3 regions of the Oceanobacillus sp. MO10714A genome follow, and region 2 is predicted to be linked to each of the others. Evidence: riboswitches for the same ligand, from Rfam matches in the RefSeq annotation. Region 2 holds a riboswitch; each other region holds the start of a gene.
The links. Region 2 has a riboswitch for thiamine pyrophosphate ahead of thiT (energy-coupled thiamine transporter ThiT). Riboswitches for the same ligand answer to the same signal wherever they lie in the genome.
Positions count from the first base shown of each region.

Region 1: another riboswitch for thiamine pyrophosphate. It lies ahead of thiW (energy coupling factor transporter S component ThiW); the one in region 2 lies ahead of thiT (energy-coupled thiamine transporter ThiT).
Region 3: another riboswitch for thiamine pyrophosphate. It lies ahead of thiM (hydroxyethylthiazole kinase); the one in region 2 lies ahead of thiT (energy-coupled thiamine transporter ThiT).

Region 1 is NZ_JAXHDC010000001.1:425,069-435,415, reverse strand. Features, by position in the region: partial or broken gene SPD53_RS02470 (PH domain-containing protein) at 1-208, shown strand, start outside; gene thiE (thiamine phosphate synthase) at 429-1,052, opposite strand; gene thiD (bifunctional hydroxymethylpyrimidine kinase/phosphomethylpyrimidine kinase) at 1,055-1,879, opposite strand; gene thiW (energy coupling factor transporter S component ThiW) at 1,910-2,395, opposite strand; TPP riboswitch at 2,482-2,587, opposite strand; gene SPD53_RS02450 (Ger(x)C family spore germination protein) at 2,787-3,938, opposite strand; gene SPD53_RS02445 (GerAB/ArcD/ProY family transporter) at 3,952-5,049, opposite strand; gene SPD53_RS02440 (spore germination protein) at 5,059-6,561, opposite strand; gene SPD53_RS02435 (acetoin reductase) at 7,091-7,864, shown strand; gene SPD53_RS02430 (hypothetical protein) at 7,945-8,160, opposite strand; gene SPD53_RS02425 (MerR family transcriptional regulator) at 8,314-9,039, opposite strand; gene SPD53_RS02420 (metallophosphoesterase family protein) at 9,208-9,912, shown strand; gene SPD53_RS02415 (hypothetical protein) at 10,015-10,194, shown strand; gene SPD53_RS02410 (aminoglycoside adenylyltransferase domain-containing protein) at 10,345-10,347, shown strand, end outside.
Region 2 is NZ_JAXHDC010000022.1:11,960-22,306, forward strand. Features, by position in the region: gene SPD53_RS11880 (NAD(P)/FAD-dependent oxidoreductase) at 1-493, shown strand, start outside; gene SPD53_RS11885 (VanW family protein) at 773-1,612, shown strand; gene SPD53_RS11890 (YceI family protein) at 1,659-2,195, opposite strand; gene SPD53_RS11895 (M3 family oligoendopeptidase) at 2,452-4,230, shown strand; TPP riboswitch at 4,286-4,390, shown strand; gene thiT (energy-coupled thiamine transporter ThiT) at 4,512-5,090, shown strand; gene SPD53_RS11905 (zinc-binding dehydrogenase) at 5,329-6,309, shown strand; gene spoVAE (stage V sporulation protein AE) at 6,487-6,837, opposite strand; gene spoVAD (stage V sporulation protein AD) at 6,845-7,849, opposite strand; gene spoVAC (stage V sporulation protein AC) at 7,851-8,324, opposite strand; gene SPD53_RS11925 (YhcN/YlaJ family sporulation lipoprotein) at 8,342-8,794, opposite strand; gene nfsA (oxygen-insensitive NADPH nitroreductase) at 8,947-9,687, opposite strand; gene SPD53_RS11935 (hypothetical protein) at 9,712-10,347, opposite strand, start outside.
Region 3 is NZ_JAXHDC010000021.1:34,103-44,449, forward strand. Features, by position in the region: gene SPD53_RS11710 (HXXEE domain-containing protein) at 1-16, opposite strand, end outside; gene SPD53_RS11715 (hypothetical protein) at 126-431, shown strand; gene SPD53_RS11720 (hypothetical protein) at 856-1,494, shown strand; gene SPD53_RS11725 (hypothetical protein) at 1,799-2,107, shown strand; TPP riboswitch at 2,192-2,293, shown strand; gene thiM (hydroxyethylthiazole kinase) at 2,401-3,180, shown strand; gene SPD53_RS11735 (cysteine hydrolase family protein) at 3,182-3,796, shown strand; gene SPD53_RS11740 (Lin0512 family protein) at 3,797-4,156, shown strand; gene SPD53_RS19850 (DMT family transporter) at 4,201-4,431, shown strand; gene SPD53_RS11745 (nucleoside triphosphate pyrophosphohydrolase) at 4,443-4,769, opposite strand; gene menC (o-succinylbenzoate synthase) at 4,874-5,980, opposite strand; gene SPD53_RS11755 (aromatic acid exporter family protein) at 6,030-7,019, opposite strand; gene SPD53_RS11760 (aldo/keto reductase) at 7,169-8,011, shown strand; gene SPD53_RS11765 (LURP-one-related/scramblase family protein) at 8,039-8,536, shown strand; gene SPD53_RS11770 (coenzyme F420-0:L-glutamate ligase) at 9,053-10,249, opposite strand.

The sequences.
Region 1 (10,347 bases), on a different contig from region 2:
TGTTCATATCCCGGACATTAAATTAATTGCTTTGTCAAAAATGCCGCTTAACTCTCCGGCACTATCCTTAAAACGAATACAAATATCTTGTAGTAAACTTGACGTAGTTGCTATATCGCCGGAAAATAGGGATCAATTCATCTCTATGCTCTTAGATATAAGACCGGAGATTCCGGTTGATGACCGATTGCTTCCAAAAAATAAATAAAAATACAGCCTCGTACAAAAATGTATGAGGCTGTTTTCTATGCTTATTCTTTGATATAAGGTAGATGCCTTGCGTATCGATTGTTAAATCTTTTACGTATTTTATCAACGCCCAGAAGGCACTCTTGTGGTGAATATAAAGCGCTGGAGCAGATTCCATTGTATACACCGTCCATAATTTCCTGTCTGTTATTTGCCATAGCGAACAAAAAATAAGAATATTATAATTTACTTACTGCTTCTTTTATATCTTCTGCTCTCGTTACAGCGGATATGAAAGAAACACCATCAGCTCCAGCTTTTAATACTGAGCTCGCATTTGTTGTATTAATCCCACCGATTCCGACTATCGGAAACTCAGGGAATTCTGCACGCAAGAAACGGATCCAATCCAACCCGACACTAGACTTTGCATCCACTTTCGTTGTAGTAAGGAACACTGGACCAGCACCTATATAATCAATATATTCTAGCGCACTATTATTTAATTCGTCCTGATTTGAAACAGATAATCCAATGATTTTATTAGGAAACATCTCCCGTAATTCTTTCACCGATTGATCATCTTGCCCGACATGTATCCCATCTGCATCTAATTTGTCTACTAATTCTACATCATCATTAACAATAAATGGAATTTGATGTACGCTACAAACTGTCCGCAATTCTTTTCCTAACTTAATTTTACTATCTCCTGAAAGGGAGCCTGGGCCTTTTTCCCGAAATTGGAAAATTGTAATTCCAGCTTGTATAGCTTGCTCCAGAACAGCAACGGGATTACCTTTAACATTTTGACTTCCCATAATGAAATATTTCCTTAAGCTTAATGGATTAAATGATGACATCGTTACTCCACCTCAGTTGTCGTTAAATTATTTGTATGGATACGCGGTGCCCAATGATTTGTCGGTCCGCTACCAGCTCCTAAGTCCAAAGAATACTTGATCGCGAGCGTTACATAATGTTTTGCCTGTTTAACCGCAATGTTAAGAGGGAGGCCTTGGCTTAGATTAGCAGTTATCGCTGCTGCATACGTACAACCTGTACCATGTGTATTATTTGTATTTATTCGGGGAGCCGAAAAGCTATGGATCCTTGAACCATCATAAAGGAAATCAACCGCATCGCCTTCGCGGTGACCGCCTTTAACTAGTGCAGCTTTCGCGCCAAAATTTTTCACAAGCATTTCGGCAGCCTGCTTCATGTCCTCATCGGTTTCAACTTTTTCATCTATTAGATATTCTGTTTCTGGAATATTTGGAGTTACAATTGTTGTAAGAGGGAGCAAATTCTTCCGCAAATAATTACGGGAATCGCGTTCAATCAATGTGTCACCGCTTGTGGCAACCATGACCGGGTCCATAACATAAGGTGCATCCAAATGCTTAATTTTATTATAAATCATTTTCATCATATCCTGATTGGCAATCATCCCTGTTTTAAATGCATGGATAGGCATATCAGAAATAATCGAGTCTAGTTGCTGTTCGATCATTTCTAGAGAGACGTGGGAAACAGCTTGAACACCTGTCGTGTTTTGGGACACGATGGAGGTGATGACTGACATCCCATAAGTTTTCAATTCCTGAAACGTTTTCAGATCGGCGTGAATTCCAGCACCGCCGCTCGGGTCCGTACCCGCTATCGTTAGAGCACATGCAACATTCTTCATTGAACATTCTCCTTCATCAACTTACTCATTTTAATTTTTTATTAAGCCCTTGGTGTAAACTTTAGATACAACGAGCAGTCCAAGAATTGCTCCAGATATACTGCTTACAAGGAATGGGGGGATGAAAACAAATGCACCGGCCGATGTCCCCATAAATACATAAGCAAATGGCACTGCAAATAATGCACCAATAACCCCACTGCCAATCCCTTCACCTAATGCGGCGAGCGATTGCTTCTTGGTTTGCTTATACAGGAACCCTGCAAGAAAAGCGCCGACCATTGCACCTGGGAAGGCTAATAAGGTTCCTAGTCCGAGCATATTGCGTAATAGACTGATCATGAAAGCAATAATGACTGCCGGACCGGGTCCCAAGGTGACAGCGGCTATGACATTAATCGCATGCTGTACTGGATAAGCGCGGGCTACACCGGCAGGAAACCAGATTAATTGTGCGCTGATTGTTCCAATTGCGATAAAGACGGCCATCGTCGTGATGAGACGGGTTTTATTCATACTTGACCTCCAATCTTAAGGGGTAAAATCAACCAATTAAAAAGCCAGGTCATGATTAGACCTGGCTTCACAAGAAAATAGTTATGAGAACAATCTCACTACTTCCCTACGCTGGCATTAACCAGATCAGGTCGATAAGAGTCGGAAACACACTTTCCTCTCAGCCCAGTTAGGGCACCCCTAGTAGTTTCATATTATTTAGTTCGAATCTAGCATAGCAAAAGTTTTCATAAATGTCACATGTTTTGAAAAAGGTAAGGGTGCAGTGTATCACCCGGATACTTTTGATCTTAAGAAATATCTGCAACAGCACAGGACATGGCGGCAATGTGCGAAAGCTGTTAAATAAAAAGACGGGCAGCTAAACATAAAGGTTTTAGCTGTCCACTTATTAATCAATCGCCCCAAAGTTGACAATTGTCACATCGATATCAAATTCTATTTTGGCATCTTGATATTTTTCCATCCATTCCTTGTTAGTCGTTTTACTTCCTTTTCTTGAAGTGATATACTTTCTCCCAAGACCCAATGCATCTGAGTTTACTTCTTGAAGTTTCGCGAATAGGTTTTCATATTCTCTTACAAAGTATTTCTCTATATCACGTTCGAATTTCCGAGAAGTATCTTCTGATTTAATGTCCATTGGGATTGAGGTTTCTAATAATTCCAGTTTCATTGTGATATCTGCCTTAAACGCTAACGAATCAGAGTCGACAATTTTTATTTTCCCTTTACCTGTATTAAGCATTAAAGAAAGATAAATCGAATCTTCAATTTCTGACGGTTCTCCTTTATAAGCAATTATCTCGTCCAGATAATTTTCACGAGGGACGCCTACATCAATTGGGGTTCCTCTCAAACGCTGTCTCAATAAATTAGCCATGAATGATTCTTTTACTGATATGCTAGCAACATACTGGTCTGCCCGAAAAGCGGCTGCACCAGTTAGTGTAGGTTTACCATCCACTACGTCTATTACTGGAAGTATCGGATCAATGCCGACTTGTTGCACTAATCGCGTGAAAAACTGTAAGGTAATTCGTGGTAAAGTACCCTTTTCGACCTCTTTACTTATTAAGTCTTGTAAATACTCTGTTCGATTTAATTCTACACTTTGTTGCTCTATTTCAAGAATTTCTCTTGCAGTTTGATTGGTTACGGCTAGCTGCATAATTTCAGAAACAGTTGCATCACGAACTTGTGTATTTAGAAAGGGAAGAATGCCTGATTCAGCTGCTTCTTTTCCATAAAATTCTATACTGATTTTTCCGGGGACTAATGGATAGGGCGATTGTTTTTCAGCTTCTGAACGGGCCTCTTTAATCGTACGGCCCCTTCCAATCAACAAACTTGTCATTTCCGGAGCATGCGGATCAAAAATATAAGGAACGAGTGTCGTTTCAATCATTCTTTTTTCCCCTTCATCTATTAGATCAACTCCACGTGAATTAATGATTGCCAACTTCTCAATTTGCGTCGTTTCCAGACAAGCCTGCAGAAATACAATAAATATGAATAACGGTATTAACTTAGCAGTTCGCATGTATTCACCCTCCTTATTTCTTCCGTATTTTTTTCTTTAAAAGAACGAGTGGCAAAAGAAGGAAGGGATAAATATATACAATCCCATAGGATACCCTGCTAACATTATCAATCAAACGCTGAATGATAAAATGCTCATTAAAAAAAGGGATCAGAATTAGAAGGATACTTGCACTTGTGTAAACACTAATTTCGTTCGAAAGATTATAAATACGTTTCGCTATATAACTTATGCACCACATAAGAAGAATCACTTTTGGCATCGCAACCATCATCCATTCTGCAATGACAACGTAGTCCAACCGCTCGATGATAGGAGAGGTTTGAATTTTAAACAAGTTTAATACAACCCAAATTCTTCTTTCCAATTGAGCTGGACTTAAAAATCCAATCGCTATGTTTGTAGAAAGAAGGACGAGGAAAGTGAAATAGGATAGTCCTAAGAAAACAGGCTTACCAATCTTTTTTTTATTTGCTACAAAGGGATAGATAAAAAACAAGATTTCAAATCCTGTAAATGTATAAGACGCAGCAATTGTGCCTCGTAAAATATCCATTATATCTTTATCCATCACAGGCAGAAAGTTGAGAAAATCCATTTGTCGAATTGGTTGAATTAATAAAACAAATAACCAAGAAGAGAACATAAAGAAGAGAAAGGTGACGCCAACAACTGCTTTTAGACCGCCAAATACCGTATAGATAGCAATAATAAGAAGCATACATCCCAGCACGAATGCATTACTATCCGGTAAAACAAAAACCTTAATAATCTCGATATAGGTTACGAGTGTGGATAAGATATAGAATATAAAATAAAGGATGTATACCGTTCCGAGCACTTTTGAAATAAAACAGCCAAATAGGTCGGCCTGAACGCCGAGGATATCCGTATTTTCATATTGCCTCAATATATATAACATGACAAAAAGGAGCAGGGCAATATAGAGGTAGGCAATGAGTATCGAAATCCATGCGTCATGCCCTGCTTCCATAAAGACAATTCGTGGGATTCCAATCAATCCAACACCCAGCTGCATGGAGGCAATAATAAAAAGCATATAGAAAGAACGGAATTGTTCACCTTTTGGTATTTGAAGATTAATTTTCATATACAATCCCTACTCATCAATATCTCTTCTTTCCATAGCTTTCTCTTTGTTAAAAAATCGTTTATCTTTTGGTCGATACGATAAAAATCGTTGATATTTCGTTTGCTCTGGCAGACTGTAAAAAGTTTTGTTAAAATCGGCCAGCCGGAGTGGGTACAATGGCGATAGGTAAGGCCTGCCTAAAGACTCCAAACGGACTAAATGGATGACTAATAAACAGATACCAAACATCAGCCCGATAATCCCGTAAAAACCAGCAAGGAAAAAGAGTGGAAAACGAACAAATCTTACCGTATTACCCATGATATAACTAGGCGTCGCATAAGAAGCTAAAGCACTCATTGTAACCAAAATGATCAGAATGTTACTTGAAATACCAGCTTGAACCGCAGCAGTTCCAACAACCACACCACCAACAATACCAATGGTCTGACCAACTTTAGTGGGCAGTCTTGCTCCAGCTTCCCGTAATAGTTCAATTACAAGTTCGATCAGGAGTACTTCAATGAGCGGAGGAAAAGGAACAACCGCCCGAGATTCACCGAGTGAAACTAAAAGCTGGGATGGAACTAGTTCATAATGATACGTAGTTGCAACGACATACATTGGTGTTAACAGTAAAGTCACAAATGCAGCGAGAAAGCGAAGAAAACGGACAAACATGCTTAACATCCAATGAAAATAGCGATCTTCTGTGGACTCAAAGAAACTGAATAATGTGGAAGGTGCAATTAAAGCGAACGGGCTGTCTTCAACCAAAACGACAATTTTACCTGCTTTTACTGCATACATACAGCGATCCACCAATTCAGTAGATACAAATTGCGCAAATACAGAGGTGGAGGAATCTAAAATATATTGTTTAAGCATATGAATGTCTTCAACCATATCAACTTCAAGGTCGGTCAGCCGTTGCCTCATTGTATTAACATCTGTTTCATTTGCAACTGATTTAAGATAGATTATTCTCGTTTCTTTTGGATTTCTTTTGCCGACTTCAACTTTTTCCATTGCAAGGTCTGGTGTATTCATCCGCCAATTGATTATATTTAAGTTATTTTTAAGGGATTCTGTAAAAGCAATTGTCGGACCAATAACCATTGATTCCGTTTCCGCTTTTTCCAGTGCCCTTTTTTCCATTTTGCCCAGTTCGTACATGATAACTTGATTTTCTTGTTCGATGTAGAGACCGATATAGCCCTCGGTAATTTTATTTCGGAGAGCCGTAATGCTGGACAATTGTTTTCCCGCGGAGAGCGGAATCTCACTTAATATGGAGTCTGTTGTCCATTCTGTTTGCATATCTAATAATTTAGTCAAGACTTGTTGCTCGGCTTTAGTTTCATCAATAAGATAGGGAATATAAAAAAAAGCAATTTGCTTATTTTCTTGCTTATAAACCGTGAAACTCAGATCCTGATTATTGAGAATCTCTATATCCAGCTTGTTTTTCAATTCCTCTATAGAAAGCGGGAAATCCGCTTGATTTGCTCGTTTCTTTACAGGGCGCATAAGTGACCTCCATCTATCTAGCTAGTCCATTTTAGTATGGGTAAATCAGTTAAATTTATCCCATATTTCCTCTTCTTTTATAAATAGTTTTGATTGATGGAAGAAATATTTTAAGTATCTTCATCCTTTGTTTACATTGGTTTAGAGCAACCCGACCTCGAATAAAATTAGCCTAAGGTCTATAGATGAAGATTTGTTTGTCTTAAAGCTTGCATGGAATTACCAATAACCTGTAGTAAATTTCAGCAGATATCATAAAGAGAGTTAAAGGAGTCATCCCATATGCGATTATTATGTTAGTGTTTATTATTGTCTTATCATTTATCCCAGAGATAGCCACCTATCTCGTTGATAATGTGGACTAACATGTTAAAAACATGTTCAATGAAACAAACCTTGAATATGTTTTGTAAAATATTGATGACAGCTCGGTAAAAGTTACCATTAATACTTTTCTCATCCTGCCGCACTATATAATAATGAATGTTTTTAGCTTAAACACATTAACATACACGAAAGGAAAATGTATATGGCAAAAGTTGCGGTAGTAACTGGTTCTGGAGGTGGTTTAGGGAAAGGAATTGCCCAGCGGCTAGCTAAGGATGGATTTCATATTGTTTTAAATGACATCAACCAGGAGTTACTTGATTCTACCTTAAAAGAATTTAAAGCAGAAGGAATACAAGTTGAAGGTGTTGTAGGCGATGTTTCAAAAAGAGAGGATCAATTCCAACTTGTGTCCCAAGCGGCAGAGGCGTTTGGACAGCTTGATGTATTTGTAAATAATGCGGGTATAGAAGTTGTAGGTCCTTTCCTAGACATTGAAGAAAACCAATTAAACAAGGCGTTTTCAGTCAACGTGAATGGTGTAGTTTTTGGCACACAAGCGGCTGCAGAGCGGTTTATAAAGCAAAAAACGAAAGGGAAAGTTATCAATGCTTGTAGTATCGCAGGCCACGAATCGTATGAAATGTTGGCCGTATATTCTGCGACGAAGCATGCCGTCCGTTCCTTCACCCATTCGTCCGCCAAGGAATTAGCTAAGCATAATATCCGAGTAAATGCTTATTGCCCTGGAGTAGCTGATACTTCGATGTGGACCCGTATCGACGAAGAAATGATTAAGTATAATCCGGAAATGAAAAAGGGAGATGCGTTTAAAGAGTTCTCTTCTGGTATTTTATTAGGAAGACCGCAGGAACCAGAGGACGTTGCTAACCTTGTGTCTTTCTTAGCATCAGATGACGCTGACTATATTACAGGACAAGCTATTATCACAGATGGCGGTATTGTATTTAGTTAATAAATATCACTTTATCGAACGTACTAATGATTATCCAGCAGGTGACGAATCGAGTAATGATTGGTCACCTGCTTGGTTTATCAGGCGTTTTCTATTTTTTCCTCTAACTTTTTTTGTTTCATAATTTTACTTATTGGTACATTCGTATAGAGGAAGAGTCCCAAAATCAGCAAACTGAAAAACCATTCGGTTACTTGCCTGTAAATCAGCATTTGATTATACCCATCTACTCCGTACTTTTGTAGCAAGAGTGCCTTTAATCCAGCAAGAGTGACTCCGCGAATAACGAATAGCAATTGTATATATTGAAACCACTTGAAAATGCCTTTTTTGAAAAAAAAGGGGAGTGCTTTGCTTTTTTGGCCAACCTTGCAAGTATACAAAATCTACTGCAAAGTATAATGCCAAAGGCCGTTTTATAAGAAGTGTAAATTTCCATCACCCTTCAACTAATGACCGTATGCATCTTCAATAAATGAAATTACATCCTCGTCAAGATAGACAAATCCAAGATTTTCATTTTTGGTGCGATAGACTTGATACGCTTTTTTGGCTGTAGCTGCATTTTCACCATACATTTCCTTAGCTATCTCAAACCATTTATTAGCAAGCTGTTGGCCATTTTCAGAATCAGGTGTTACTTGGTCAGCAATTGCTTGTCGTATATCGCGAAATAAATTGATAAAGTCCGCAACAACTGGTGTATCCTGACCGACTTTTGGCAAGGTATTCAGGATCTGCAATTCTTCATTTGAGAAATATTTTTCTCTTTTCTCGCTAACTTTGCTATTTATAGGGGAAAGGTACTTGAACGTATTAAAAATATCCTCCCAATTTTTATGACCGCCGAGCTCGATGACTTGAATAACACTTTCTAACGTATGTTTGTTCTTTTTTAATTGCTCAATTTTCGATTGAATCAATTCCATTTGCATCTGTAATAATTCCATTGGAGATTTTTCTTGATTCGTTATGATAGCCTTTATTTGTATCAGTGGGAAGCCTATCTCTTTTAATGTCAGTATGTAATAAAGCTGGGTAACTGCCTCTTCGTCATAATAACGATGCCCACCCTCGCTAATTTTAGATGGCTTTAAAATATTCATTTCATCATAATATCTCAACGTACGAATTGTAGTCTTGCTAATATCCGCTAATTTACCGATCGAATACAAATGATCCACCTCCAGTGTGCTTATTCGTATTATACAATATGACGTAACGTAAGATTCAAGAGTTATGTAAAAACTAAAAATTTCAGATGCTGATATATAAGTTTTGAACCGAGGCAAGCAGGATTTTAAATTTTAATGGTGAATTGAATAAGGGGGAGGTGTTTATATATGCGTGTAGCTGCGATTTATGATATCCATGCGAACTATTCTGCATTAAAAGCAGTTCTGCAAGAGATTAGAAATTCAAATGTTGATCAAGTGATAGTCGGTGGCGATTTAGCTTGGGGACCTGAGCCCCGGCAAGTAATGGACCTGCTAATGGATTACAAAGACGAGTTTGTTTTTATTAGAGGAAATGTTGATCGTGAAGTTTCTTACCGCCATGGAAAAGAAAAAGGGTTAGAAGACTTCATAGCAGAATTAAATCACTGGTGCGCGGACCAATTAACCGAAGAGCAATTACAATTCCTTCAAAATTTGCCCGAAAAAACAATGATGACGATTGCTGGCTTAGGAGAAATCTTATTTGTACACGGATCACCCCGTAGTGATGAAGAAGCGATTCGAATACACACTACTGAAGAGGAAATTAGACCAATGGTTGAGAAGGTACGACAAGATATTATCGTTTGTGGTCATACGCATATTCAGTTTGATCGCATGGTTGCCGGTAAACGAATTATAAATGCAGGTAGTGTTGGATTGCAGAGCAGGGCTGTCGGAGCTTGTTGGGCATTACTTGGGCCTGGCGTTGAATTAAAAGTCACGCCTTACGATACAAAAGCCGCCTCCGAAAGAATTCTCAAATCCAATGCTCCTTATAAAGAAGATTTTGCTGATCATTATTTAAACCCACCTTATGAGGGACCTTAGCCAATCTTAATTGCTAAGGGATAGATACATACCTTGGAAAGCGCGGAACTTTTACTAGATTTTCAAAACAACCCTTCTATGTACAGAACGATATATTCTGAAATGAATAATTGGAAGAGGGATGCAGATGTTATTAAGTATTTAGGAAAGTTCCCGCAAGTTCCTCTCGTTGTAATTGGACGGGATAAAGCGTTCAATACTAAATTAGGAATGATGGAGGGGATACCGGAAGCGGAATTACGTTTATTGGAGGAGAAGTGGCAAGAACTTATTTTGCAGTAAGCTAAACTAAGCAAGAACAGTGAAATGCTATTTACAATTGCATTAAGCCATATGATTCATCTTGATAGACCAGTTGAAATAATTGGAGCAATCCATAACCTTTTATCATGGATAGAGGTAAGTTAGTAAAATAGTGCTAGGGGTTTTAAAATG
Region 2 (10,347 bases):
AGGATTCATTGTTGGTGAAGATAATGAATTAATTAAAGCTGGTACAAGTGTCTGGACTGGAGGAGTAATGGGAAGCCCAGTACTTGAAAAATCTGGATTTGAAGTATTCCGTGGAAAAGTTAACGTTGACGCTGATCTGCGCTTACCAGGATCTGAAAATGTATTTATTATTGGTGACTGCTCATGGACTATGGATAAAGAAACAGGAAAACCATATCCACCAACTGGTCAATTAGCAACACAAGAAGGTGCTCATGTAGCAGAGAACATCAAGAACGCATTATATGGCCTACCATTAACAGACTTTGTTTTCGATGACAAAGGTACAGTAGCATCACTAGGAATTTCCGATGGTATTGGAAACATCTTTAATGGCGTGAAATTGCAAGGGAAGCCAGCAGCTGCGATGAAGAAGGTAGTTGACGACCGTACACTTTTGGTAGTCGGCGGACCGAAAGCATTGCTGAAAAAAGGAAAATATCGTCCTTTCTAATTTGGAATTCTACTATTAATCCACTATAAAAGGTAAAGAGGAGTAGATGAACGATGAAAAGATTTTGCAGCATTTTGTTGCTCGCTGTAGCTGCAATTGTAGGCTACCGAGCAGTAAGTGATATCCTAGAAGATTCAAGGGATTTCCGCTAATAAAACCAATCTAAAAGCCACCCGGTTTATAAACTGGGTGGCTTTTTTATTCATTCGTATGTTATATCTTCAGTTGAGCCATATTATAACAGAGGTGATAAAGTTGCGCCGTAATACTTTATATTTTGTGCTCACTCTGTTATGGTTTCTCTTGTCTATAGCGGTTGTTTCTGCAGAAGATGATGAAATTATGCTTCAGAGAGACGAACTCCAATCTTATTCCCTATCTGATTGGGCACATGGATTTGTAAATTGGGAAAGGCTGGATGAATTAATGGATCAATTGGCAGAACAAGTTAAAGAGCCCCCTACTAACGCAACACTTGGCAACGGCTTTGAAATTATCGAGGGGCAGCCTGGAAAAGCGTTGGATCGAATTGCTTTTACAACCTCTTTTTTAAAGGCATTTTATACTGGAGAGGATCAGGTGGTTGAAATCCCGACTAAAGCAGTTCAACCAAGGGTGAGTCAGGAAATGCTGCGGGAAATAACTCAAAAACGTCTTGGCTCTTACACGACTTACTATAATTCCGCAAACAAAGAACGGACAAAAAATATTAACCTTTCTGCAGAAGCTGTACATGGAACGGTTATTTTTCCTGGTGAAGTGTTTTCATTTAATGATATTGTTGGTGAACGAACAGAAGAGAAAGGGTATCAACGAGCGCCGGTTATTGTAAAAGGTGAGTTCTCAGAAGATATCGGCGGGGGTATTTGTCAATTATCATCAACAATTTTTAATGCAGTTGATTTACGTGGTATCCAAATGATTGAAAGGTACACTCATAGCCGCTCCGTTCCTTACGTACCCCCGGGAAGAGATGCAACCGTAAGTTGGTGGGGACCAGATTTTACATTTAAAAATTTATACAATGAACCAATCGTGCTTACCGCCTATGCAGCAAATGGCAGCTTAACAGTTGAAGTATTCTCTTCTGAAACAGTAGACTATTTCCAATCAAAATAAAAGCAGTATCCCGGATTCATGGGGATACTGCTTTTATGTGCATCAGTTACTCAGCTTTATGAAGTTCTAGTTCGAAGTGGATTTTTACTTCGTCGGATACGAGTACGCCGCCTGTTTCAAGTGTAGCATTCCAAGTAAGTCCGAATTCTTTACGGCTGATTTTCGTTTCACCGCTGAAGCCGGCAACTGTAGAACCGCTCATCGGGTCTTTACTTTGACCTTCAAATGTAACGTCTAATGTAACTTGATTTGTATTTCCGTTAATTGTTAAATCGCCAATTACATCATATTCATTATTTCCTTTGCGTTTTACATCTGTTGAAACAAATGTAAGTGTCGGATGATTCTCTACGTCAAAGAAGTCTGCAGAACGAAGATGGTTATCACGGTCTTCGTTACGTGTGTTTATACTTGCAGCATCAATCGTTACTTCGATTTTCGAATCGGTAAGGTCTTCCACATCTGCTTCGATCACTGCATCAAATTTGTCGAATGTTCCTTTCGCTCGAGAAATCATCATGTGTTTAACCGAAAAACCTACTTCACTGTGCGCCAAGTCTACCGTCCATTTTTCTCTAGTCATTTAAAATCCCTCCAAATATTATTAAGTATTCCTCAATACTTACTTTCTGTTACCTAGTATAAATTAATAAATCGGTAATGTCAATATATCTTAATTAAAAAATATTTATTTAAGGATAAATTAACAAAACGAAACCATTATTCAAATACCACTAAATAGACTATCTCAAACTTGTTTTCCGTGTAAATGGATCTTAATAATGCAATCCTTCAGATATTTCGATACAATAATATGGGGAGAAGAAGGAGGAAGAGAAATGAAAGAATATAATCCAACTTGGGATTTGGATTCACTATTTCCAGGAGGAAGTGCGTCACAGCAATTCAGAGATTATCTTGGTCAGATTCGAACGGAGATTAAACAATTAGAAGGCCAATTCACCACATTGGAAGTGGGGGTAGATTCATTTTCCACGATGCTTAGCCAGTTTATAAAGGAATTGGAGAAGACAATGTTCAAACTTCGTGAGGCTGGAGCGTTCGTCAGTTGTTTAAGTGCGCAAGATGTAACGGATGAAGGGGCTAAAACACTAGTTGCTGAATATGGCACACTTTCAGCTTCGTTTAATGGCGTGCTGACAACTTTCATGCAGAAACTTGCGGAAATCCCGGACGAGGAATGGCAAGCAACCATTCAGCACGAAGCGTTACAAGAAATAGGGTATGTATTATCAGAATATCGTAATAAAGCACGGGACTTACTTGCTGTGGAACAGGAAGTGCTGATTAATGATCTTGCTGTCGATGGTTATCATGCATGGAATCAAATGTATAATACAATCGTAGGGAATATGACAGTGGAAATTGAAGGGGAAGAAAAGATAGAGTCCTATTCAATTGGTCAGGCCTCCAATCTATTAACTTCAAGCGACCGAGCAACTAGAAAGAAAGTATTTGATAAGTTAAACGATGCATGGAATAAACAAGCATCCTTATTTGCACAAACATTGAATCATTTATCAGGTTTTAGACTACAAATGTATAAGCACCGCAAATGGGAAAATGTATTAAAAGAACCGCTGAGTATCAATCGGATGAAGCGAGAAACGTTAGATGCGATGTGGACAGCGATAGCTAATAATAAACAACCTTTTGTCGCTTATATAAATAAAAAAGCAGAACTATTGAATATAGATAAATTAAGCTTCTATGATGTCGATGCACCGATTACCGACCATGTTAAAAAATTGAGCTATACAGAAGGCGCCAAATTTATTATGGATCAATTCCGTTCTTTTAGCCCAAAGATGGCGGATTTTGCTGAGCAAGCTTTTGAAAAACGTTGGATTGAAGCGGAAGATCGGCCTGGCAAACGTCCTGGCGGTTTCTGTACAAGTTTTCCTGATAGTAAGGAAACAAGAATTTTTATGACGTATTCCGGAACAGCATCGAATGTTGCCACGTTAGCCCATGAACTTGGTCATGCTTATCATCAGCATGTGATGAATGACGTTCATGGTCTTAATCAACGTTATGCAATGAACGTCGCGGAAACGGCCTCAACTTTTGCGGAAATGATTGTCGCTGATGCAGCAGTTGAACAGGCAGAAACAGCAGAAGAAAAGAAAGCTTTACTTGAAGATAAAGTTAATCGAAGTGTTGCTTTCTTTATGAATATTCATGCCCGGTTTATCTTTGAATTAAATTTTTATAAAGAAAGAGAAAAAGGTTTTGTCTCACCGGCAAGATTGAATGAATTGATGGTGGAAGCACAGAAAGAGGCTTATCAAGATGCACTCGATGAATATGATCCTTATTTCTGGGCGTCGAAACTTCATTTCCATATAACAGGGACACCATTCTATAATTTCCCTTATACATTTGGTTATTTGTTCAGTCTTGGTATTTATGCCCGCGCAAAAGAGCTGGGAGAGAGCTTTGAAGACGACTATATTGCATTACTGGAAGATACGGGACGGATGTCGGTAGAAGAGCTTGCGATGAAACATTTACAAGTCGATCTTACAAAACCGGACTTCTGGGAAGCTGCAATCGAGCTTTGCATCAAGGACGTCGAAGCGTTTCTTAAACTGTAAATTTGTTTTATAAGTGTACATTAGCTATAATAGGGTTAACGAAAAAAGCATAGAAAAAGCCAACAGGGGGAGCTAATAGCTGAGAGTGGGCAACGAGGATTGCTCAGACCCTTTGAACCTGTTAGTTAGTACTAGCGTAGGGATGATGGTTTTTTGATGGATAAAAAGCAATGTGAGCGGATTCCCCATCAGGAACCTTCCCTTGGCATTGCTTTTTTTGTATTTAAAAAAGTTGTTCAAAATAGCTTATAAAAAGCTTATAAAAAGGGGAGTTATAACGAATGAAGTCTAATAAACTACTATTTTTAATTGAAGTATCAATCTTCACTGCTTTGGCGTTGCTTTTAGATATCTTGCCAATATCGTTTAAAATCTGGGCGCAAGGTGGTTCGGTCTCCTTTGCAATGATTCCGGTGTTTATAGTAGCGTTCCGTTGGGGATTAAAAGGTGGATTAGTATCCGGTTTCCTCTGGGGGATGTTACAGATTGCAACGGGGAACGCATATATTCTGACGCCACTTCAGGGGTTCATTGATTATACACTTGCCTTTACGGTGATCGGTTTTGCCGGTCTGTTCGCAAGACAAGTTCAAGAAGCGGTACGGGACGGGCGGACAAAAGTGTACCTAACGTATATAACGGCGGGTGTACTGCTTGGTTCTGTGTTGCGTTTCCTTGCACATACCGTTGCTGGGGCAGTATTTTTCGGTTCAGCAGCGATTGAGGGACAATCAGTTTGGGTGTATTCGATTATCTATAATTCATCGTACATGTTCCCGTCATTTGTATTGTCAGCAGTGATTGTATTTTTCCTATTCCACAAACAACCGCGCGCATTGCTCAACCTAGCATCAAGCTAAACCGCAATCTATCCGCTCACATTGCAACTGTAAAAATAATGATCTCTCCTAAATTAAGGAGAGATTTTTTTAGGTTAACTGTTTCAGAGTGAATACGTAGTTCCCCCGGCGCAGATTTTCAGCACAACATTATAAAAAAGAATCAATTCGTTCTGGTTGAAAATTCGCCCAAAGTCACTGATAATAGAAGATAATTATCTGAATAGATATAAAAGTATATACGAAAGGGGAAGTGGAAATGAAGGCATTTGTTGTAGAATATGGAGAATTAAAACTAAAAAGTATGCCAGAACCGAAACTAGGAAATAATGAAATTGTCGTAAAGCTAAAAACAGCGGGTCTGAATAGGAGAGATCTCTATATACCGAACCGGAGAGGTAACGATAAAGAAGCTTTAATCCTCGGTTCGGATGGAGCGGGGATCGTCGAATCAGTTGGAGCAGATGTCACTCGTTTTAAAGTGGGGGATGAAGTCATCATCAATCCATCACTTAACTGGCACGAAAATAGTGACGCACCACCAAAAGGATTTGACATCCTCGGCATGCCTGATCACGGAACTTTTGCCGAAAAAATTGTTATCAATGAAGAACAAGTAGAAATGAAGCCAAATTACTTAACATGGGAAGAAGCCGGTGTGCTCGCTCTTGCTGCATTGACAGGTTACCGTGCGTTAGTGACTAAAGGGAATATTAAAGCGGGGGAGACCGTATTTATTCCTGGAGCAAGTAGTGGGGTGAACACGTATATCATCCAATTTGCAAAAAGCATCGGTGCACGGGTGATTGTTTCTTCAAGAAGTGATGAAAAGTTGAAGCAGGCCCAGAAGATCGGAGCAGATCTTGCCATTTCAACGGAAAGTGATTGGGAAAAGGAATTGGAGAACGAGCAGATTGATCTTGTGATCGACAGTGTAGGTGCAGCGACGTTTAATCGTTCGTTGGACGTATTGAAGCAAGGCGGAAGAATTGTTATTTACGGAGCTACAGCTGGGGATGAAATTGACCTTAATTTACGGGCCTTTTTCTATGGTCAGTATCAATTGTTCGGCTCCACGATGGGAAGTCGTGAAGAGTTGCAACAGGTATTAGCCCATATGGAAAAGCATGAAATAAGACCGATTATGGATAAAACCTTTGAACTGGATGATGCCCAAGAAGCGTTCAATCATCTGGAAGTGAACAGCCAGTTTGGTAATATTGCTTTATTAATCGAGTAAAAATAGGACCGGTAAATTTCCCGGTCCTATTTTTTATCGGAACTTAAAACCACGGTCTGTAACGTAATTAAGCAGAGGTACTCTTTTTCGCTGTCAATTTCAGCTAGAAATGTGTTCCCATCCACAACCCCGCTAGAATGTTGCATTTGTTTTCTTCATGTTGTTTGTTACAGATCGCTAAGCTTTCGGCTTAAAGAGAATAGCACCGAGAACTCCAAAAATAATTGCTGCTGAAATACCGGCACTCGTCACTTCAAACATCCCTGTAACAACGCCAATCAGCCCGTGTTTCTCGGCTTCAGCCATGGCTCCATGGACTAAAGAGTTCCCAAAACTTGTAATCGGAACAGTCGCACCTGCTCCAGCGAAATCAATTAACGGTTCATATAAACCGAGTCCGTCAAGAATAGCGCCTAAAATTACGAGAGTTGTTAATGTGTGAGCAGGACTGAGCTTGAATACATCAAACATAATCTGTCCTATAACACAAATAAGACCACCAATAACAAATGCCCAGAAAAATATCATGAACAAGTCACTCCATTTCAATTGAGACTGCATGTGCAATAGCAGGAATCGAATCCTTTTGTTGAACGCTTAACGGGGAGTGCAAAGAGCCGGTAGCTACGAGTAACATCCGTTTAAACTCCCCTTGCATCATCCGTTTCAGAAAATGCCCGTACATGACAATTGCTGAACAGGCTGTGCCGCTTGCACCTGCTTGAACAGGTTGATCGGGACCGTAAATCGTCATGCCACAGTCCACGTATTGCTTATCTTCTAGTTGAATGCCTTGTTGCTTTAATAAATCAAAAGAAGTATTTCTTCCAATTTTACCGAGATCCCCGGTTATAATCAGGTCATAATAGGTTTCATCTACGTTTCTTTCCTTAAAATGTGTTTGAATCGTTTCCACTGCAGCAGGGGCCATTGCCCCTCCCATATTGAAAGGATCCGTGATTCCCATGTCAACAACTTTCCCAATTGTTGCAGAGGTCACAGTTGGGCCATTCCCTTGCTTACTGAGAACGGCACAACCCGCTCCGGTAACTGTCCATTGTGCAGTCGGGGGTTTTTGACTGCCGTAATCATTCGGATAGCGGAACTGTTTTTCCGCTGCGGCATGGTGACTAGCAGAGCCACTTACGATAAAGTCGGCAAATCCGCCATCAAGTAAAGCAGCGGATAATGCGAGCCCTTCTGTAGAGGTAGCACAAGCACTGAATAAGCCGAGATAAGGCATCGCCAATGACTTGGCACTAAATGTTGTAGGAGTAATTTGATTGATTAAATCTCCACTTATAAAGAAATTTACCTGCTCTTTTTCAATCGGACTTTTCTTTAATGCAAGTGTAACTGCTACTTCCATTAAACGCTGCTGTGCTTTCTCAAAAGTCTCTTCTTCAAGCCAGCCATCATCAAATAAATGGTCGAAATCACTGCGGAGAGGGCCATCTGCTTCAAATGGTCCTCCTGTTATACCGGTAGCGAGAATGACCGGCCGATTTTTAAATTCCCATGTCTGCTTTCCAAGTAACATATTATAAGCCTCCCAATTGCAGGAAAATCGTTTTGATTAATGCAATAATAAATGCGGCAAATACACCGTATACAATGACGGGACCAGCAAGTTTAAACATATTTGTCCCTACCCCGATAATAAAACCTTCTGTACGGTGCTCCATCGCTGCAGAAATAACTGCATTACCGAACCCCGTAACGGGAACTGCAGAACCGGCACCAGCGAATTGACCTAGGCGATCATAGAGGCCAAAACCTGTCAGAATCATCGTGATGAAAATGAGCGTTGCAGTCGTTGGATTGCCTGCTGTTTGTTCGGTAAAGTCGAAATAATAAATATAAAAGGTAGTGATTATTTGTCCGATTAAACAAATAAGGCCACCGATAAGGAAGGCTTTTACACAGTTAAGTAAAATTGGTCGCTTCGTCTCTCGTTTTTCCTCAAAGGATTGATATTGTTTAGCCTTCTTTTGCTCATTTTTTTGCTCTGTCATGTAAAACACCTCATTCCTTACGTCTGTTCTTTAGAAAGCTTGCGGATTCTTTCTAACTCTTTATTTAATTCAGCTTTGGATAAATCCCCACTATTTAACCGTTGTTCCAGTTTCTTTAATTCGAGAAAGATTTTCTGATCTGTTGATAGTTCAACTTCATGTTTATTGAATGTAGTTTCAACCGTGTTTTTCAGATCCTTCTTCAAGTCTTTTAATTGCAAACGGTCATGATGTTTTGGATTGACGGCAACCATAATCACTTTGTCATTATTGATTGCAATCACTTCGTTGACATCATGCTCTTGTTCAATAAGTTCTTTTGCATGGTTACTTGTTTCTTGTTTAAAATTGGTCGAAGTGCGCAGGATGGAGGAGTTTGTTTCACTTGCTGATTGTCCAGTGTCATTCGTTGCGCAAGCGCTCAATATAAGGAAGAGAAGAAAGGGAACTGCAAATACATTAGGTTTCATTGGAATCACACCTTTCTACAAGGTCTTATGTTCTTGAACTTACAGTTTTTAGCATTGGGAAATCGCTCGGAAATATACTTGGAATTTACTTCCTATTATTTAGGAGAAGCTGGGGAAGAAGAAAAAAACATCAGGCAAGGTTAACCTGATGTTTAATGTCTATTCATATTTTTGCTTTGTACGTATGCTGCGACATCCATACGGGTAGGTACGTTATATTTTCGGAGCATTTGCTTCGACCAGTTATCATCTTTAAGATTTGAATCACGCTGCTGGTAATAATCTGACAGGATTCGATCATAATCTTCTATATGCGTATGTTTTGCTTGATCATATGTATTTTTATGGAATACTGCTTCGAATGGCAGGCGAGGCTTAATGTCGGGCTCATGATCTGGATGGCCAACAGCTAGACCGAATAGCGGGATAACATATGCCGGGAGCTTCAGAAGCTCGTCAACCCGGTTGATATCGTTCCGTAAGCTTCCAAGAAAGCATGCGCCAAACCCGAGAGATTCCGCAGCGATAACCATATTTTGCGTCACTAACGCACCATCTACAGTCGCGACGATGAATTGTTCCGTACTTTCCAGATTCTGCTTAACATTTCCTTGTACCCCGTTCGAATCCAGATTAGCAATCCGGCTTAAATCGGCACAGATAACAAATAAGTAGCCATTCTTCTCTACGTAGGGTTGCCCAGAGACTTTTCTTAATTCTTTTTTTATGCTTTCATCTGTTACGCCAATAATGGAATAGGCCATAACATTACTTGAAGTCGAGGCCCGTTGCCCAGCTTCTACGATTGTTTTTACTTCATCCTTCGTCAATTTCTCTGGTGTGAATTTTCGAATAGAGCGGTGATTGTGGAGTAATTTAATTGTTTCGTTCATTGGTTGCTCTCCTTTATATTAAAATTATTCGATTGTTAGATTATAAGTTGTTGTGATAGCAGGTTGTTCTTCTAATGCGTTCCAAGCGTCCCAAGCCTCTTCGCTCGGTTCGGTCAAAACGGGAAAATCAATTGCAAGCGATGAATTATCTATCCACTCGAATGATAGGATCGGCCATGAAAAACCGAGGCTGCCTGTTTTTTCATTGTCCCTTACCATTGAGACAGTCGTCCAATCTTGAAGATCGAATATAACAATATGACCAGGAGTCAAATGTCCATTTCCCGGGCGGGTAAAGTGAAAAGCCACTTTTGTTGCATCTGGAGAGAACGTGTGACTTTCATATGTTGCCATATCTGCCACTAGAAATGCAGGCTTATGTTGATCTGGATGTAAGAGAAGATAAGAACATTGGTCATGATGGCAGGAGAAACGCAATATAAAGAATTCTTCGAGCCCCAATATATACTTCTCCAGTTCCATTTCTTTAAGTGCTTGCTGTGGTTTTTTCTGAGTTTCTAGAAACTGATGGAGTATTGGAATATCACGGATGGATAGGGAGACGATTTCTTCATTAATTGTAAACTCTGCGTAGTCCTCTATATCTTCAGGTTCTTGATCCAATGGTTCAGATTCTGTTGCAGCGGATGTTGTCAACGG
Region 3 (10,347 bases), on a different contig from region 2:
ATAGATGGATATCCATAACCTTTTAACTCCTTTCTTAGAAATGCTCTTTTTTAAAACCTTTCTATAACAGTATTTTAACATGATTATTCTTATCTTTATACGAGTTTATAATTAATACTTTTCGCATGGCTGGAAGGCAATCGGCGGGTAGGTTATTATCTGAAGGCTGTCTTCCTTTAAAAAGAGTAAAATATTTTCTCCGCTTGAATACATTAAAGAAGGAAAAGATATTTGGAGGTGTACTCATTATGTCATCACCACAAGAATCAAAATCAACAAACTCATCAAATGAGATAATATCTTTAGAAGAACTTTCCTTTGTTTCAGCCATGTTCTTTGTTATCGGTGCAATGATCTCCTTTTATGTTGCTTATAAAAGACTTAAAGATTCGTCTTTAGGTGGACCGCCGATATTGCAACCCGTGCCATAAAGTGAAACTCATTCAGTGGGGATATCCTTACCTCTCCCACTGAATGTTAGTTGAACAGAATCATGGATTTATTACGGACTGTATATCCCAACCTTCATATATTGGGTTTCCCTCATGTTTCAATCGATGTATCGCAGGACTATCGCATGATATTTTCCAGGAACGGATTAATACAGAGAACTTGACAATCGAAACCGTGGCAGAAAAGATTGCTTTGAAATCTGAAATCCAACTAATCACCGATAAACGGGGGAAATTCAAGAGAAAGCTAGACAGGTTAAAAATACAACTTAGTCATATCCGATGGTTTTAAGAGAATTTATAGGCGCAATCATTGAAACCAAACACTCACTTCCGCCGTAAAACTACAAGTGAGTGTTTTTCATATTAACCTAAACCAATTCCAAAAGGGGAGAGCCACCAAATGACCTTTCTAATCCAACATCAATGGGAAATTTTTATCGCTGCAGAGATACTGTCCTTTATCTCATTAATTCTATTCGGGGTCATCCGCTATTTTTTCAACAAACGGAATTTAAGTCTTATCTTTCTGCTGTCTTTTCTCGGCTTATTTATCGTTGAGGGAGTGCTTGCTCTCCTTATTTACCGGGAAACAGGCGAGATTTCGATGTTTCAAATTGTTATTTTGATTTTTATTTTGTATGCGTGCACTTTTGGCATCAATGATTTCCGGAAGTTGGACCGTTGGATGCGCTTGAAGATTGGTAATTTGCGCGGTATCGACTTACTTACTGAAAGGGATAAAGAAATCATCAGGAGACAAAAAGACCCGAAATATATTGCCAAAATCAATCGATACAGCTCCATTTTCCATTTACTTATATTCGCAGCCGTCCAGATTGTTTTCTGGAGCTATGGAATAAAGGATCTCAATCAGGCGATGAATTACCTGACTGATCTTTCGTGGATTGGTGATGACAATTACTTGGCATCACCTTATGCAAATGAAATGATGTATAACATTTCAATGGTTTGGGGGATTGTTTTTATTATTGATTTCATTTATTCGTGGTCTTACACCATTTTTCCGAGCAAGTCTTAAGCGGGAAGTGGGGTATTTAGGAATCTTAACATCCTGACGTTGATAGCTCCTCTTAGGCGAAATGAGCTGGTCAATAGGGATTGATAACCTTCTATATGCCCGGAATACTGTCATGTTGCTCACGGAATTTGTATTTTCGATATTCTGAATGCATAGTCACCTGAGAAAAAGGATTCATCTCGTTTTCCGACCCAAATTTCATGTCAAAAATAGGGATTTGTCTAGTGCGGTTTCCTGTACTCTGCCATAGGCTGTAGGGAAGGGAAAGAACAGGATAAAATTTTTCTTGAAAAGGAGCATATACATGCATGGATTTGTAAATCATGTACCGATGCATCATTCGCCATTACCATATCCAGAAATGCACCGGGCTCGTCCGCCGGGTCCGTTTGGGCCAGGTGGCGGTATTGATCCGCTTGCAGCTGGATTAATAGGAGCAGGACTAGGATTTTTAGGTGGCAGTTTAATCGCTGGAGGACCAGGTTTTGGCTTTGGACCGGGATACGGTCCTGGGTTCGGTCCAGGGGCCGGATTTGGTTACGGTCCTGGCTTCGGACCCGGCCCGGGATTTTGGCAGTACGGTCCCGGATTCGTGCCATATGGTGGTTTTTAATATAAAAGAAAGGGTTTGGGTGCACGCACGCAAACCCTTTCTTTTATATTAAAAATAAGATAGACTAGTCATAAAGAATAGATATTTTTCCACTAGGGGTGCCAGTCGGCTGAGATAAGACTTTTTCTTAATCCCTTTGAACCTGATCTAGTTCATACTAGCGTAGGAAAGTGGAGTTGGTATACATACTTAAATTGTATTAATAACCACTCCAATTCCCGGGGTGGTTTTTCTTTTTTAAAAACTACCTCGCCCTTAATCTATTTCAATTTACTAAAAAGGAGGAAGTTTACATGAACTATATTGCTAAAATTCGAGAAAAAAGTCCGTTTATCTATAACATCACGAATGAGGTTGCGACAAATTTTGCGGCAAATGGTTTAATTGCGATTGGTGCGTCTCCAGCCATGTCGAATACACCAAAAGAGGCGGAGGAGAATGCGAGTCATGCGGATGCTGTCGTATTGAATCTCGGAACTTTAACCGAGGATCGGGCCGAGGCGATGCTGCTTGCTGGCCTTAAAGCGAATGAAAAAGGAATTCCAGTCATTCTTGATCCCATCGCAGCAGGGGGAACAAAATTCCGTACGAAAGTGATTAATGAATTATTGGAAAAGGTGAAATTCGCTGCTATCCGAGCGAATGCTGGGGAAATTTCCGTACTTGGCGGAGCGCTTGATATTATGAAAAGCCCTGACTCTACGGTTGAATCGATTGATCCGAAAATTGCTCAAACAGTAGCGAAAGAATATGATACGGTTGTTATTGCAACAGGGAAAACAGACGTCATTACAGACGGAACGCGCATGAGTCTTTGTAATAATGGGCATACCATGCTACAAAATATTACGGCAAGCGGGTGCCTGCTTTCGTCTCTCGTTGGGCCTTATTTAAGTGTTGCCGAAGACTTGTATGAGGCGAGTGTGGAAGTGACTGCAGCTTACGGGATAGCTGCGGAACTTGCGATGAAAAAGGCGGAAGGGCCGGGCACGTTCATCCCTGCTTTGCTTGATCAGCTTTATCTGCTGGATCAGGAGACGGTGAATACGTATAAAAAGCTGCAAGAGATTTAGAATGAATACAACAAACGGGAACGTAGCTCTACTTCTAGTCGATTTACAAAATGATTTTTGCCATCCGGAAGGCACCGCAGGTAAACGCGGGAAAGATATTCATGCTTTTTATGAAAAAATGAAACAGATGAAGGATTTGCTAGAAGCAGCACGAGAATGTGAGATTCCAGTGATTCATGTGATCTCGGAACATAGTGCTTGGACGGAATCCCCTTCTGCAAATGAACGATTCGGCCGAAGCAATCAGAAAAGTAATTTATCCTACTGTGAACCTGGAAGCTGGGGAGCGGAAATTCATGAGTATTTCACTCCGCTTCCAGGAGAAAAAGTTGTCGTAAAACATCGGTATAGTGCGTTTGTCCATACAAATCTTGAGCTTTTATTACGCTCAAATGGTATAAGCCATCTTACGATTATTGGAGCTTACACGAATGTGTGTATTGACACGACTGCTCGTGATGCTTCTATGAGAGATTTTTTCGTAACGGTTCCCTCTAATTGTGTCGTCTCGGATAATGAAAAACTACATCACGACGCATTAGAGTTACTCCAAGGAACATTTGCAGAAGTTGTTCACGCAGTTGAAGTAAAAAAACAATGGAAAGGGGAAATATAATTGAAAGAAATTCTATTTATCGAAGCAGGAATGGGAATTGATCTCCACGGCCAGGACATAAATGTAGCTGCCGAACGTGCGATTATGGATGCGATCCATTATAATTCCATGCCAGGAATAAGGAAAATGCTGCCAAGTCAAGACTTGAACAATATGCGGGTGAACGTTAAGCTCGCTGTACCAAAAGACGAGGAAAAGCTTGACCATGAAAAAATTAAAAGTTTGCTTCCTTATGGAACGGTAACGGTAGAAACCGTTGCTGGAGGCATGGCGACAACGAGCGGTATTTTCCTTGAAGATCAACAGGATGAAAATGATTTAATGTATATTGTGAATGCAGTCGTTGAGGTTGGGTATTAATGAAATGACATTTAGTTTAGTTGGTAAATCAAATAAGTATGATGATGGGTGGGCTTTTAGTAGGCAGTCAATCGTCCGTCAACGCCTCACTGGGTCGGAGAATTGGGACGATTGAAGGTGCACTCATCTCTTTTCTGACTGGTACAGGTTTGCTTGCGATACTGGTGCTTTTCTTTGGACAGGGAAATTTATATATAAGGGGAATGTCCGGGCGAGGAAGCTCGAGCAGTCCGGAAAAAAGGCATGTTAAAATGAGGCACTTAGGGAAAGTCTAAGTACCTCATCGCTATTTCTCCTCTACATCAACCAAATAAATCTTCTCTTCAAACCCGCCATATTCCTCTGCCTTTTTGGCCCGACGTTTTTCTACATCTTCCATCGTGGTGTCGTGGATACCGACAAGGGCCTGCATGACTTCGAGGATATCGGCAAGTTCTTCTAATGCATCTTCGTCATTTGCTGCATCTTGATATTCCATCACTTCTTCATTCAGTTTCTTTTTTAGCTCCATAATATAACGATCCTGGTTAAGGGTTTCGGTATTGAAGGCTTGACCGTTTTGTTCCAATATTGACGGAATACCGTCGCGGACAAGTTTATTATACGTCGTCACTTAGGAAACACTCCTTTTTCATTGTTGTCGATTATATGGGGAAGCGAAATTACCTATATTCAATCGTTCCCTAAATACTGACAAGAAAAACGTTCGCTCTCAATTTAACGATAATGTTTCTTACTGAACGTGAATGCATCAACTGCTTCCCGGTCGATTTCATATCCGATGCCAGCTTTCTTAGGAACCGTAATATAACCGTTATTCGCGATAACTTCTGGTGCGATAATATCTTTTTCCCAATAGCGGTCGGAGCCGGATGTGTCACCAGGCAAGGTGAAATTCGGCAGCGATGTTAGCGCAATATTATGGGCCCGGCCAATTCCTGATTCAAGCATCCCGCCGCACCAGACAGAGATACCTTTCTCCGCACAGTAATCATGGATTTTTTTCGCTTCAGATAATCCGCCAACACGGCCGATCTTCACGTTTATAACTTTCGTACTTCCGAGTTCCACCGCTTTTCGTGCATCTTCCAACGAATTGATGCTTTCATCTAAGCAAATCGGAGTTTCCAGCTCTTTTTGCAGCTTGGCATGGTCGATAATATCGTCAGAAGCGAGTGGTTGTTCAATCATCATGAGATTAAATTCATCAAGTTGTTTTAACGTATCAAGATCCTTTAATGAATAAGCTGAATTAGCATCTGCCATAATCGGCAAATCAGGGAAGTGTTCGCGTAACGCCCGGATTACTTCGACATCTTTACCAGGCTTGATTTTCACTTTCATACGCTTATAGCCTTCTTTCACATATCCATGAACCAATTGGATCAAGTCATCGGTAGTAGGCTGAATGCCAATACTGATGCCAACCTCAATCTGTTCACTCTTCCCGCCAAGTGCCGCTGCAAGAGATTGGTTCGTTTGCTGGGCATAGATATCCCAAACTGCACCTTCAATCGCGGATTTTGCCATATTATTTTTCCGGATGGGGGAAAAAGTGTCACGCACTTCATCCGGGTGCTGCAATTCTTTATTGAGGAGGAGTGGAATAAGAAAATCCTCAAGCATATGCCAGTTCGTCATCATCGTTTCTTCGGTGTACCAGGGGGCACGGAAGGCGACCGATTCTCCCCAACCAATCGTTCCACTTTCGTCTTTTGCCTCTAGCAGTAGAAAGTCACGATTTTCTAGCGTTCCGAAACTTGTTGCAAAAGGAGATTTTAATTTCATTTGTAAATGGCGGATGGTGATCTCTGTCAATTTCATGATTCATTTCCTCCAAATTCAATCTTGTTCTTTGTTTTTTACTTAGACTTTACACTCGTACACCTGCGCGATTAGAAAAAGGTTCGCGTTGCCGCATCACTTTCTTCTTCACTAGCAAATAATTCTTAATTTCAAAAAGCAAGTAAAAGAGATTGGCCCGCACTTCGAATTCTTCTCTTGTCTTTGGTAGTTCATTTTCACGGAAAATTTCTTCGTAAGACTCTAACTTTTCGAGAACAGGATCAATGTTCTTCGTGCGGACGTTTTCGCTAATGTTCAATAATAGGTCGGCAACCATTTCGCGTTGTTCCACATGGATCTCTGAGAGGGAAACGATGCCTATAATTGGCAGCATTTGTCGCAATATGGCGAGCTGTTCTTCGCGCAATCTGAAATAATGATAGTCTGTTCTTTTTTCTTGTAATAAATTGTTTTCAATATCTTGGATGGCCATCGATTTCGCTTGATTAATAATTTCTTCCGCTTCATTAATCTCTTGTCCGTCCCAATTCCGGTGATTATCTTTTAAGAAAGCATGGAATTCATAGAGGATTTTTGCATACTTTTCTTCAATTTCATATTTGAACCTATCAATGTCTTTTCTCATACTCGGCATAACACTGTTTACAATGAATGCAATTCCAATCCCGGTGAGAATGATAAATAGTTCATGGAAGAAAACTTCAAAACTTGCATTTCCAATCATATAAATATGGGAGAGGACAACCATGCTTGTGATAAATCCGTTTTGAATCCGCGCTTTCATTAAGATCGGTATAAACAGAAGAATGAAAATCGCAAATACAATCGGGTGATAGCCTAATAATTCAAAGACCACCATACCGAGAACGAGTGAAAGAAGACAAGCGAAAAATTTATCCTTAATCGTGTAGATGGTTCGTTTTTTCGTCCGTTCAATACACATAATGACAAGAATCGCTGCAAAGGTTGCAAATTGAATGTCAACAAGACTTGCAAACCACATCGCAATACCTGCACCGACTGCTGTTTTAATCGTTCGGTATCCCATACCAACCATCCGAAACACCTCCCTTCCCTGATGACTTTCATTAGATCTATTATAGACTGTTGGAGAAGGAAGGAACAGAATTCCGGTCGGTGAGTGTGTTATACTAAATTTAATCACTCATTTAAATGGAGAAATCAATAGAAAAGGAGATGTTTTACATGATTAGATCGATTCCTGAAATTACATTAAATGATGGACTATCAATCCCGGCAATTGGACTAGGGACGTATAAAATGAATGGTAACGCTGGGGTCCGGTCGATTATAAGTGCGATAGACAATGGGTATCGTCTGCTTGATAGCGCTTATAACTATGAAAACGAAGGTACAGTTGGGGAAGCTGTCCGTAAAACTGGTGTACAGCGTCAAGATTTAATCATCACGTCGAAGCTGCCAGGGAGATACCATCAATACGATTTGGCCGTGCAGACGATTCAAGAGTCCTTGTACCGGGCGAATCTCGATTATTATGATTTATACCTCATCCACTGGCCGAATCCGAAGCAGGACGTGTATGTCGAAGCTTGGCAGGCGTTAATTGATGCAAAAAGATGGGGCTTGGTTCGTTCAATTGGAACGAGTAATTTCCTGCCTGAACATATTGAACGGCTGGAAAAAGAAACCGGTGTGAAGCCAAGTGTGAACCAGATTGAATTGCACCCGTTCTTCAATCAGAAGGAGCAGCGGAAGTGGCATGAAGAAAATGATGTTCAGACACAATCCTGGAGTCCGCTTGCACGTGTAAACAACGTGCTTGATAACGATATTCTAACGGCAATTGCGTCACGCCATAATAAGTCCGTATCTCAAGTTATTCTGCGCTGGCATTATCAGTTGGGATCGGTTGCTATTCCAAGATCGACTTCACCGGTTCGTCAGCGGGAGAATCTTGCTATCTTTGATTTTGAATTATCACAGGAAGAAATGAATAAGATCGGCGAATTGAGTCGTCCGGACGGGAGAATGAAAAACCAAGATCCAGCTGAGTATGAAGAATTTTAAACTGGCGAAGAAGTGTGAGGATACCTTATGAAGGAACTGTATATAAAGCAAAAAATACTTAGCTTAAGCGGCAGGTTTACGGTAAAAGATGCAGATGAACGGGATGTATATACCGTAGAGGGTAGCTTCATGAAAATCCCGAAAGTCTATACGATTAAGGATGAGAGAGAAGCGGAAGTCGCCCGAATTACGAAGCGAATGCTTACCTGGATGCCGAAGTTCACCATTGCTGTTGCCGGTGAAGAAGTCATTACGATAAAAAAGGAATTTTCTTTTTTTAAACCGCGCTATTCGATTGATGCGATTGGCTTAGAGGTGACAGGAGATTGGTGGGGCATGGATTTTGAAGTGTATCAGCACGGAGCGTTTATTGGAGAAGTGAAGAAAAAATGGTTTACTCGGGGCGATAGTTACCAAGTTAAAATAAGTGATGAATCCGAAGAAAGCCTGATGATTGCCCTCGTTGTCGCGATTGATTGCGTGAAAGCAGATCAATCAGCAGCTGCCGCTTCGCCGGGAAGTTGAATAGAAACGGGTCCCCAAGTGAAAATTTTCCTTGGCGACCCGTTTTTTGTAATTGCTTTGGGAACTGTATGGTAATGATACTGTGGATGACTACATTTAGCCGAGTGAATAGGGGCGTTTTAATCTTTAATCGTCCGTTTGAATTAGGTTAGATTTCGTTCGGTCGATTAGAGATGTCTTAATTACTCGAATGAGTTAGACTTTCCTTCGTTCGGTCGATTATAAGGGTCCTAATCACCCGAACGAGCTAGAATAGCCTTCATTCAGTCGATTAGTAGTGCTCTAATTAATCGATTTGGCTAAATTCGATTTCGTTCGGATAAATAGGGATGTTTTTTTGATCACCCTTTTGCGCCTCCTGATTCCAGCTCGTTTGGTCAGAGAGATCTAATCAACACTTGAAAACAACTCTAATTCGAGCAGTGAAGCTGTCCGTTTATTATAGCCGTCAACAGTATTATTTAAAATCTTCTCCGTGCAGTGATAGGAAATTTGCCAGTGCAAAAGTTGAATTCATTACTTTCCATCGGTGTAGTTATCAAAATATCCTTGAATATAGACAAAAGGTGTTCCTTTGTCACCGCTGCCTGACGTGAGGTCAGATAGAGAGCCGATCAAGTCGGTTAGTTTTCGTGGAGTTGTTCCTTGTGCCTCCATAGATCCGACAAGGTCATCACCCTTTTTATTAATGAACGCGGCAACTGCTTCGTCTAATTCATCTCCGCGCAGGTGACTAAAGTTATTATCAGCTAAATATTTTAATTTGATTTCGTTCGGTGTACCTTCCAGACCTAACGTATAAGCTGGGGATACAACAGGGTCTGCTAGTTCCCATATTTTTCCAGCCGGATCCTTGAATGCACCATCGCCGTACACCATTACTTCAACTGTTTTTCCAGTAGCTTGTTTAACTTTTGCTTGAATCCCGTTTACTAATTCCTGACAATTATTCGGGAAGAGTTTCACACTTTCTTCGGTCGCTTTATTAGAACCGAGTAGTCCGTATGCTTCGTTATAACCACTGCCATTAATCGGTTCTGTTAAAATATCATCCAGTCCGTAAATCGTTTCCGCACCGTGTTTCTTTAGGATCCGTTTCGTCCGGTGACGGGAGTGGATATCACAAGTGAGGACATGCTTCGTGTACTCTAGGATTGATTTCGCGTTATTGGAAAAAATAATCTCGCATTCAATTCCTTCTGCTTCGATAATGCTCCTGTAATATTCAATATAATCGACGCCAGTGAATGGATGTTTGCAATTTCCGAATAACTCGCGGAATTCCTTTTCCGTTAGTACATCTGTCCACGGATTGACTCCTTTATCATCTAAGTCATCAATGCTGACTAAATGGTTGCCAACCTCATCTGCTGGATAGCTCAGCATGAGGACAATTCTTTTAACCCCGCGGGCAATCCCACTTAAAATGCTGGAAAAACGATTCCGGCTCAGGATTGGGAAGACGACTCCGACCGTTTTATCGCCAAATTTCCGCTTGGTATCTTCAGCAATTGCTTCGATGCTAGCATAATTTCCTTGCGCCCGGGCAACAATCGACTCGGTCAAGGAAACGATGTCACGATCTCGAATTTGGAAGCCCTCGACTTTCGCTGCTTGTAAGACGGTTTCTACGACGATTTCCTCGAGGTCATCGCCTTCATTGATAATCGGTGCTCTGAGTCCACGTGCGGTTGTACCTACTACTCTTACCAATCTGATCTCTCCTAATCTTCATGAGAATATATGATGTACATATCTATTAATTTTTGATTTTCCTTCTTTACTATACCTGTAATTCGTGATATAAGTAA